One region of the Phyllobacterium sp. CL33Tsu genome, then DNA from elsewhere that is predicted to be linked to it. Evidence: riboswitches for the same ligand, from Rfam matches in the RefSeq annotation. Region 1 holds a riboswitch; the other holds the start of a gene.
The links. A riboswitch is a leader RNA that binds a small molecule or an ion and turns the genes downstream of it on or off. The one in region 1 is predicted to bind cobalamin.
Positions count from the first base shown of each region.

Region 1 (5,065 bases):
CGCTGCCAGTGAAGAACAAGGCTCTTCAAGAGATCCGGCCGCCGCAGGAACGGGCTGTCATTTGGCGTTTCGCCGCCGACAACGACATGATTGCCGCCGCCCGTGCCGGTGTGCCTGCCGTCGACCATGAATTTGTCGGCGCCGAGGCGCGACTGGCGCGCTTCCTCATAGATCGCCGTTGTCGTTTCGACGCACTCACGCCAGTTGGCGGCAGGATGGACGTTGACCTCGATGACACCCGGGTCCGGCGCTACGCGAATGACGTTGATGCGCGGGTCCTGCGGCGGACTGTAGCCCTCGATATGAACCGGCAGTCCGAGCTTCGCCGCGGCAGCCTCGGCGGCGCCGACGAGTTCGAGATAGTCCTCCAGCGCTTCAACCGGCGGCATGAATACGCTGAGGCGGCCCTCGCGCGGCTCAACCGAGATCGCGGTGCGCACCGCACCGCCGATATCGCCCAGTTCCTGTTCGACCCGCTCCTGCTGGCCCCCTTCGGCGGCTGTGAATGACGCGACAGCCTGCGGCGTGTCCCGGCCCGCCGGCTCTGCTTGAGCAATCGAGTCGGCAAGCGGTCCGCGTTCCACGGAGGGGTCCACGGGCACGATATAAGGATATTCCGAAGGCGGGACGTGCGGCAGCGCTCCGAGCGGCAGGCGGTATCCGACCGGCGAATCTCCCGGCACCAGAAAGAGCTTGCCACGGCGTGTCGTCCACTTTTCGCTGCGCCAGCGCGGGCCGGCGACAGCCTGGCTGTTCCAGCGCTGTACCGGAAGCACATAACCCGTCGGTTCAGTCAGGCCACGTTCGAAGACGCGGGACATGCGGCTGCGCTCTTCCGGGTCCTTGAGTTTGGAATTGGAGGGATCGACATTGGCCGGCAGATTGCCTTCCTTGACCAGCCACTCGGCCGGATCCTCATATGCCGGCGCGACCATCTCCGTCTCGACGCCAAGAACGTTCGCCATGCCGGTCAAGAGCTTTTCGGCGTCCGCCGGCTTGATCTCGCCCTTGCTGTTTTCGGCAGCGATGAGGTTCGGATCGACCCAGATCGGCTTGCCGTCCTTGCGCCAGTAGAGCGAGAAGGTCCAGCGCGGCAGGCTTTCGCCCGGATACCATTTGCCCTGCCCGTAATGCAGGAAGCCGCCGGGCGCAAAGCGATCGCGCAGTCGGCGGATCAGCATGTCGGCCTTTTCGCGCTTGGTCGGGCCGACCGCATCGGTGTTCCATTCGCCGGATTCGAAATCGTCGATCGACACGAAGGTAGGCTCACCGCCCATGGTCAGCCGCACGTCGCGCTGCGTCAACATCGCATCGACCTTGTCGCCCAAAGCATCAAGCGCGGCCCAGGATTCGTCCGAGAACGGTTTGGTTATGCGCGGGTGTTCGGAGACCCGTGTCACATGCATGTCGAAATTGAACTCGACATTGGCGGGTTCGGCCATGCCGGAAATCGGTGCGGCGTTTCTGTAGTGCGGCGTTCCGGCGAGCGGAACATGGCTTTCGCCGGTCAGAAGGCCCGAGGTCGGATCAAGTCCGATCCAGCCCGCGCCCGGCAGATAAACCTCGCACCACGCGTGAAGGTCGGTGAAATCCTTGTTCGTGCCCGCCGGGCCATCAAGGGCGACGAGATCGGGTTTCAACTGGATCAGATAGCCGGAGACGAACCGGGCCGCGATGCCGAGATGGCGCAGGACCTGTACGAGCAGCCAGCTGGAATCGCGGCAGGAACCGGTCGCGACGCCCAGCGTCGTATCGGGCTCCTGCACGCCGGTTTCCATGCGGATGACATAGCCAACCTCACGCTGGATACGCGCATTGAGGTCGACGACGAAATTCACCGTATTGGTCGGGTTGCGGTCGACCGTTGCAAGAAACGCGCTCAGCAGCGGACCCGTTGGCTCCGGCTTCAGATAGATCGAGAGGTCGTCCCGGATATCCTCAGGATAGGCGAAGGGCCACGTCTCCGCGATGGGCTCGACGAAGAAATCGAAGGGATTGTAGACCGTCATGTCCGCAACGAGGTCGACCTCGATCTTCAGTTCGGTGACGGGCTCGGGAAACACAAAGCGGGCGAGAAAATTCCCGTAGGGATCCTGCTGCAGGTTGACGAAGTGATTGGAAGGACTGACTTTTAGGGAGTGGCTGAGAACCTTCGTACGCGAATGCGGCGCAGGCTGCAGGCGAATGACCTGAGGTCCGAGCATGATCGGACGGTCATATTTATAGTGCGTCAGATGGTAGACCGCAGCGTGAATTGCCATATCGCCTCAAATAACTGGCCGCGCATCGCGCGAAACAAACTGAAACCTAAACTACTCTCTTTCATAGGGCACGTCTTAAAATGTCCTATTGCCAATTATTTTAGCACTTGAGAATTTTGCCGTATAAACGTGCTTGCCAGCGGAGAAATCCCCGCATAGCATCCGCGCCGATGGTTTCTCCGGGATGACAACACCGGAGATGAAAAGGGAACACGGTGAGGCGTACCCAATAGGGACCGAGACCGTGGCTGCCCCCGCAACTGTAAGCGGCGAGCGTTGCCTGACGATGCCACTGATCGAACGATCGGGAAGGCCGGGCAAAGCTGAGACCCGCGAGCCAGGAGACCTGCCATCAAGCAAATGATTCGAACCGGACGGGGTGTACCGGGAGCGATGCGATGTTGCCGTTTACGGATGACCTTGAGCAACTGCTGAGGCGTGCCGTGATTGGAATATCCACGTTCCCTGTTCCTGTCCTCATGAAGGACAGGTATGCACATCGACCCTCATCATCATCATCGCCTGTGCCCGCACCCTGGCTGGATCCTGCCGGTTGACATTACTTCGCGTTTGCTATCATACGATATAACATTACATAATTTGATCGAAGTTTCCTGGGTGCGAAAATTTTCGATTGCCGGAAAACGCCAGCCATGAATTCCATCCTTCTCAGCGCTGACACGGTCAGCTATCGAATCGGCGGCAAGTGCCTGGTTGAAGCTGCATCGCTGCAAATTTCACGCGGATCGCGGCTCGCCATCATCGGTCCGAACGGCGCCGGCAAATCCACGCTGCTGCGGATGCTGGCGGGGCTTGCGGCGCCGACAAGCGGGGCCATTCACATTGAAGGCGAGAATATTAACCGCTTGACCCCGCTGGATCGGGCACGCCGCTTCGCCCTCGTCGGCCAGACGGATACGCCGGACCGCCAGTTGCGCGCCATCGACTATGTAGCGCTTGGCCGTATTCCGCATGGCGGGCGCTACAGCGCCGCGACGGACCGCGAGATTGTTGGGGAAGCCATGGATCGTGCCGGCGTAGAGTCATTTGCGGCGCGGACGGTTGGTTCGCTGTCCGGCGGCGAGCGGCAGAGGCTGCAGCTGGCGCGCGCTCTCGCCCAGCAACCGGCGATCCTGTTTCTCGACGAGCCGACCAATCACCTCGATCCGAAGGCACGCAGCGCCCTGCTTTCGCTCGTTTCCGGGCTCGGCATCACCACCGTCGCCGTCCTGCACGACCTGCCGCTCGTCGCGCCGTTCGCCAGCCATGTCGCCGTCATGCATGCCGGCAAGATCGTCGCCACCGGCACGCCCAACGAGACATTGACCCCGCGGATCGTCAGCGACGTGTTCGACCTCGACGTCCTGCGCCTGCGCCACCCGCATCAGGACCGCGAACTCATGGTGTTCGACGTTCCCGGCCCCGTTCAATCTGATAAGTCACGGAGACTCCCATGAAAAAAGCCCTCATCGCACTCGCGCTCACGCTGCTATCCGCGCCGGCATATGCCTTTCCGGTCACTGTCGACAATTGCGGCACGCCGCTGACCTTCGACGCGGCGCCGAAACGCGCCGTCATCCAGGATATCAACATGAGCGAGATGGCTTTCGCGCTCGGCCTCCAGCCCTCGATCGTCGGCGTGACCGGCATCACCGGCTGGTACAAGCTAGATGAAGCGTTCAAGAGGCAGCAAGGTTCGATCCCCGAGCTTGCACCCAAATATCCGACCATCGAGAACCTCGTCGCCGCCAATCCCGATTTCTTCTTTGCCGGCTGGTACTACGGCATGAAGCCGGGCGGCGACGTTACACCGGACACGCTCGCCCCCTACGGTATCAAGACGCTCGTCCTGACGGAGAGCTGCGTTCATCTCGACAAGAATCGTCCCGCCGCCTCGATGGATCTGCTGTATGGCGATATTGAAAAGCTCGGCAAGATTTTCGGCAGGGACGCCGAGGCCGACAAGCTGGTGTCTGGCTGGAAGGCGGAGCTTGCCGCGATCAAGGGCAAGATCGGCGGGAACGGCGACACCCGCGTCTTCCTGTATGACTCCGGTGAGGACAAGCCGTTCACGGCCGGCAAGTTCGCCATGCCGTCGGCATTGATCCGCGAAGCCGGTGGCGTCAACATCATGGACGACATGGAGACGAGCTGGGGCACGACGTCGTGGGAAACGGTCGCCGCGCGCAACCCCCAATTCCTCGTCCTTCTCGATTATCAGGATGATGCCGGCTATCAGAAGCTTTTGAACTTCCTCAAATCACACCCGGCGATGAAGGAGACGGATGCGGTGAAGAACGAACGCTTCGTCGCTCTGCGCTACGCCGAGATCACGCCCGGCCCTGCCAATATCGAGGCTATCGGCAAGATAGCTCGTGCGATGCACCCGGAAGCGTTTTGAGGGGTGACCAGCAACGCCCCTCCCGGCTGCTGCGCAGCCACCCTCCCCACAAGGGGGAGGGAAAGGCGGCGCCATGCATACGAAAGTCATTGACGAAATGATCTGCCGGGCATCTCCCCCACAAGGGGGAGATCGATTGGCGGCTTCGCACACGCGCTACTCGAACGAGGCGTTGGCCTCTGCGGGTTCGCGCCCTTGTGGGGAGGGTGGGACCGAAGGTCCGGGGCGGGGTTCTTGCGACCGCGAAGCCTTTCGAGGCATCACAGGCACGCCCCTCCCGGCTGTTACGCAACCACCCTCCCCACAAGGGGGAGGGAAAGGCGGAGCCATGCATACGAAAGTCATTGACGAAATGATCCACTCACCCCCCTCTGCCCTGCCGGGCATCTCCCCCACAAGGGGG
Region 1 covers NZ_FORJ01000001.1:346,295-351,359, forward strand. Annotated here, with positions in the region: gene BM074_RS01780 (transglutaminase family protein) at 1-2,261, opposite strand, end outside; cobalamin riboswitch at 2,416-2,630, shown strand; gene BM074_RS01785 (ABC transporter ATP-binding protein) at 2,915-3,718, shown strand; gene BM074_RS01790 (ABC transporter substrate-binding protein) at 3,715-4,662, shown strand.

Region 2 (5,065 bases), on a different contig from region 1:
GGCTGGTAACGAAGGAAGAGATCGCCGACCCGCAAAACCTCAAAATGTGGCTCACCGTCAATGGTGAGACGATGCAGAACGGCTCGACAAAAACCATGGTTTACGGCGTTGCCTTCCTCGTCTCCTATCTCAGCCAGTTCATGAGCCTGCAGCCCGGCGACATCATCTCGACTGGTACGCCGCCCGGTGTCGGGATGGGCATGAAGCCGCCGCGCTATCTCAAGGCGGGCGACGTCATTGAGCTTGGAATTGAAGGCCTTGGCAACCAGAAGCAGGTGGCGCGCGCCGACACCTGATCATTTGCGACAAACCAAAATTGAAAACGAGATTACTGGGCAATTTCAGGAGCAAGACATGACCCGCATCACCGATCTTCGGGTTTTCGACATCCGTTTCCCTACGTCGCAGGGGCTTGACGGTTCCGACGCGATGAACCCGGATCCGGATTATTCGGCGGCCTATGTCGTTCTTGATACGGACACGGATGGTCTTGCCGGGCACGGCCTCACATTCACTATCGGGCGCGGCAACGAGATTTGCTGCCTCGCCATCGAAGCGATGAAGCATCTCGTCATCGGACTTGAACTCGACTGGGTGAAGGAAAATCCGGGACGCTTTTGGCATTTCATCACTGGCGACAGCCAATTGCGGTGGATCGGGCCGGACAAGGGCGCCATGCATCTTGCCACCGGCGCCGTCGTCAACGCCGTCTGGGACTTGCTGGCCAAGGAAGCCGGCAAACCAGTCTGGCAGCTGGTCGGCGAGATGACGCCGGAGGAAATCGTCAACATTGTCGATTTCCGCTACCTGACCGATGTTCTGACCCGCGACGAGGCACTCGACATTCTGCGGAAAGCGGATGCCGGTAGGGCCGAACGCATCGCTGCCCTCAAGGCCGAAGGCTATCCTTGCTATACGACCTCCGCCGGTTGGCTGGGCTATTCCGATGAAAAACTGCGCCGGCTTTGCCAGGAGGCCGTCGACGCCGGCTTCAACCACGTCAAGATGAAGGTCGGGCGCGATCTCGAGGATGACATCCGCCGGCTGACGATTGCCCGCGAAGTGATCGGGCCTGATCGTATCCTGATGATCGATGCCAACCAGGTCTGGGAGATCAACGAGGCCATAGACTGGGTGAAGAAGCTTGCCTTCGTCAAGCCGTACTTCATCGAGGAACCGACGAGCCCGGACGATGTCGCCGGGCATCGCAAGATTCGCCAGGCGATCAAGCCGGTCAAGGTGGCGACCGGCGAGATGTGCCAGAACCGGATCATGTTCAAGCAGTTCATCGCTGAAGGTGCCATCGATGTGGTCCAGATCGATTCCTGCCGCATGGGCGGGCTCAACGAGGTGCTGGCGGTGCTGCTGATCGCGGCGAAATACAATCTGCCGGTCTGGCCGCATGCGGGTGGGGTTGGCCTCTGCGAATATGTGCAGCATTTGTCGATGATCGACTACATCGCGGTATCGGGCACCAAGGAGGGGCGGGTCATCGAATATGTCGATCATCTGCATGAGCATTTCGTCGATCCCTGCGACATTCGCAATGCCGCCTATATGCCCCCTTCGATGCCCGGGTTCTCGATCGAGATGAAGCCGGAATCGATCAGGCAATATCTGCATCGCCCAATGGTATGATCGGCGTCTGTGCCATAAATCGACAGCGCTTGGGGTCAAGGGTGCGGCGCACCATTTGACCGAAATGCTGCGTGTCGCCGTTCGTAAATGGGATGTCGTTTCCGCACCTATTCTTTTCCAAAGCCCGATGCTTTTATCGTGACCACTTGAGGTGCCGCTTTCTAGGGAAGGCGGAGAATTGGGAAGCCGGTTAAAACCCGGCGCTGCCCCCGCAACGGTAGTGGAGTAAAACGCGGCAAAACAGCCACTGGGAGTGCACCCCGGGAAGGCGCCGTGAAGTCTGAGAAGGCAACTCCAGAGCCCGGAAACCAGCCTTGAGGGAAAAAACCGACTGATCGCGGTGGGCGATCAAGGAGCATGGCTTTGTGCGGTCGACAAACGTTGGCTGTACGGACGTTCTTCTCCGTCACCACCAGTCAGTTCTTTGCAGGCTTAAGGCGAGGACGCGACATGGACATTCGCAATGAACTTCTCCGGAATCTCAGAACCCGGAAACCGGGCTACGGACTGGAACAGGCTTTCTACTCGGACCCAGACTATTACCGTCTCGACATGGAGACGATTTATTATCGCGACTGGCTGTTCATCGGCCATGATTGCGAAGTCGCCAAACCCGGCAATTATTTCACCGTGCAGGTCGGCGACTACCCCGTCGTCATCGTTCGCGACCGTCAGGGACAGATTCGCGCCTTCCACAATTCCTGCCGTCATCGCGGCTCGCGCATCTGCGCGGGTGACAAGGGGAGCTCGGCAAAGCTCGTCTGCCCCTATCACCAGTGGACGTACGAGCTCGATGGACGTTTGCTTTTTGCCCGCCAGATGGGAGACGATTTCGACGCGAGCCAGTTCAGTCTGAAAACGGTGCATTGCGAGAGCGTCGGCGGCTACATCTTCATCTGCCTGGCGCAGATCGCGCCCGATTTCACCCCGACACGCACCCTGCTCGAGCCGTACCTTGCGCCACACCGGCTGACGGAGACCAAGGTCGCCTTCCAGAGTTCGATCGTCGAGAAAGGCAACTGGAAGCTCGTCTGGGAGAATAACCGCGAGTGCTACCATTGCGCCGGCAACCATCCTGAGCTTTGCAAGACCTTCCCGGAGGCGCCGAGCGCCACCGGAATTCAGGGTTCGAAGGAAGATCCGGAAATGGTATCGCACTGGGACAAGTGCGAGGCTGCCGGTTTGCCAAGCGTATTCCGCATCGCTGAAGATGGGCAGTATCGGGCGACCCGTGTTCCGCTCATCAACAATGCCGAGAGCTATACTCTATCGGGCAAGCGCGCAGTCGGCCGTCAACTCAGCGACGACGTCAACGCCAGGAGCATAGGTTCACTGCTCCTCTACCATTATCCAACGACCTGGAATCACATCCTTGGCGACCATGCGATCTCTTTCCGTGTCTTGCCACTCGGTCCGAACGAGACGCAAGTCACGACCAAGTGGCTGGTTCACAAGGATGCGGTCGAGGGCGTCGATTATAATCTCGAAGATCTGACGCATGTCTGGCTGGAAACCAACGATCAGGACCGTCGCATCGTCGAGGAAAACGCGTTCGGCATTCGCTCGCCGGCCTATGAACCCGGTCCCTATTCGGTCGAGCATGAAGGCGGCGTCCTTCAATTCCTGGAATGGTATAGCAATGCCATGGAAGCGCGGCTTTCCGGCGATACGAAACTCAGCAGGGTTGCTTGAATGAACATTGGCGTTTCCCAGAATTATCCGCACCTCGACCAGATGCAGCCGTGGAACGACCGGCTGCATCTTCTCGAATGTCTTTCGGTCGTCGAGGAAGCGCCCAATGTGAAGACCTTCACCTTCCGCTCGGATAATCATAACTGGTTTCGTTATGAGCCTGGCCAGTTCATGACCTTCGAGCTGCCTGTGCAACCGGAAGCGGTTTTGCGCACCTTTACATTGTCATCGAGCCCCTCCCGACCCTTCACCGTCGCCGTGACGGTCAAGGCGCAGGAAGATAGCATCGGCACGCGCTGGATGCTCGATCATCTCATGCCGGGCGTGCGCCTCAAGGCCTTTGGCCCGCTCGGCGACTTTTCGATGCGCAAGCATCCCGGCAGCAAGTATCTCTTCATATCAGCCGGCTCAGGCATCACGCCCATGATGTCGATGACGCGCTGGATGCATGATTGCGCGCCGCAGAGCGATATCAATTTCGTTACCTGCGCGCGGCGTCCGAGCGATATCATTTTCCGCAAGGAACTCGAATATCTGACGAGTTGCATGCCGAACCTGAAATTGACCTTCCTCATCAAGGAGCACGAGATGGGGCAGGTCTGGACCGGCATACGCGGCAGGCTCGAAACGCCGAAGCTGCCGCTGCTCGCCCCGGACTTCAAGGACAGGACCATTTTCTGCTGCGGTCCGGTAAGCTTCATGCGTGATGTGCGCAATATGCTCGAAGCGTCCAGATTCGACATGGCCCACTACCATCAGGAAAGCTTCGGCCCGGCGCCCGAGCCTGTTCTGCCGATGCTCGACGGGATCTCCACGGAGCCGGCCGCGAGCGCGACGGTGACGTTCTCGATGTCGGGCATGGAGGTGCCATGCGCGGCCGGAGAAACGATCCTCAAGGCGGCGCGCGGTGCTGGCATCCGCATTGCCGCCGCCTGCGAGTCGGGTCTTTGCGGCACGTGCAAAGTTATGAAGCTCGCCGGCAACGTCGACATGGACCACAATGGCGGCATCCTCGATGAGGAAATCGACGAGGGCTATATCCTCGCCTGCTGCTCCAAGCCGCTCGGCAATGTCGAAGTCGAGGCTTAAGGCAAACGGCGACCGTAGATCAGAGAGAGGGCAGTTCGCGCAAGAACCGGTCCAGTTCTTCGCGCGGCATGCCGACGACATGTTCTGGTCCCGGATATGTCCTGGCACTCACGTCGGCGACGAACTCGGAAAAGGCCGCGATCCTTTCCTGCTGCAGGCGGTCGAGTTCAGCCGTGAAGTTGCGATAGACTTTGGCGTGGCGCGGATAATGGCCGCGATTTGAACCGAGCACGTCGGCTGCGAAAAGATACTGCGCATCGCAGCCCGCGCCCGCGCCCATCGAGATCATGAAAAGCGATGTTCGCTCGCTGATGGCGGAGGCGACGTCAACCGGCACGACCTCTATCTCGGCGGCGAAGGCGCCTGCCTCTTCAAGCGCCCTGGTCTGCCGCCAGATTTCGAGCGCGCTCGTCGCAGTCTTCCCTACCGCCCTGAATCCGCCCGTCCAGGTCGCCTTGGACGGGATGAGGCCCACATGTCCGCATACGGGGATTCCCTCGTCGCGAAGCCGGCGCACCGTGGCAAGACTTGCGGCGCAATAGACAGCGTCAGCGCCCGCCTTGCGTGCCGTGAACGCACCCCGCAGGTAATCCTCGGCGGTGACGAAATCGCCGTATTCGAGCCCCGGCACGGTAAAGGCAGAGGG
Region 2 covers NZ_FORJ01000005.1:326,470-331,534, reverse strand. Annotated here, with positions in the region: gene BM074_RS18550 (fumarylacetoacetate hydrolase family protein) at 1-296, shown strand, start outside; gene BM074_RS18545 (L-fuconate dehydratase) at 355-1,638, shown strand; cobalamin riboswitch at 1,771-1,970, shown strand; gene BM074_RS18540 (aromatic ring-hydroxylating oxygenase subunit alpha) at 2,089-3,330, shown strand; gene BM074_RS18535 (FAD-binding oxidoreductase) at 3,331-4,419, shown strand; gene BM074_RS18530 (3-methyl-2-oxobutanoate hydroxymethyltransferase) at 4,439-5,065, opposite strand, start outside.
Region 2: another riboswitch for cobalamin. It lies ahead of BM074_RS18540 (aromatic ring-hydroxylating oxygenase subunit alpha); the one in region 1 lies ahead of BM074_RS01785 (ABC transporter ATP-binding protein).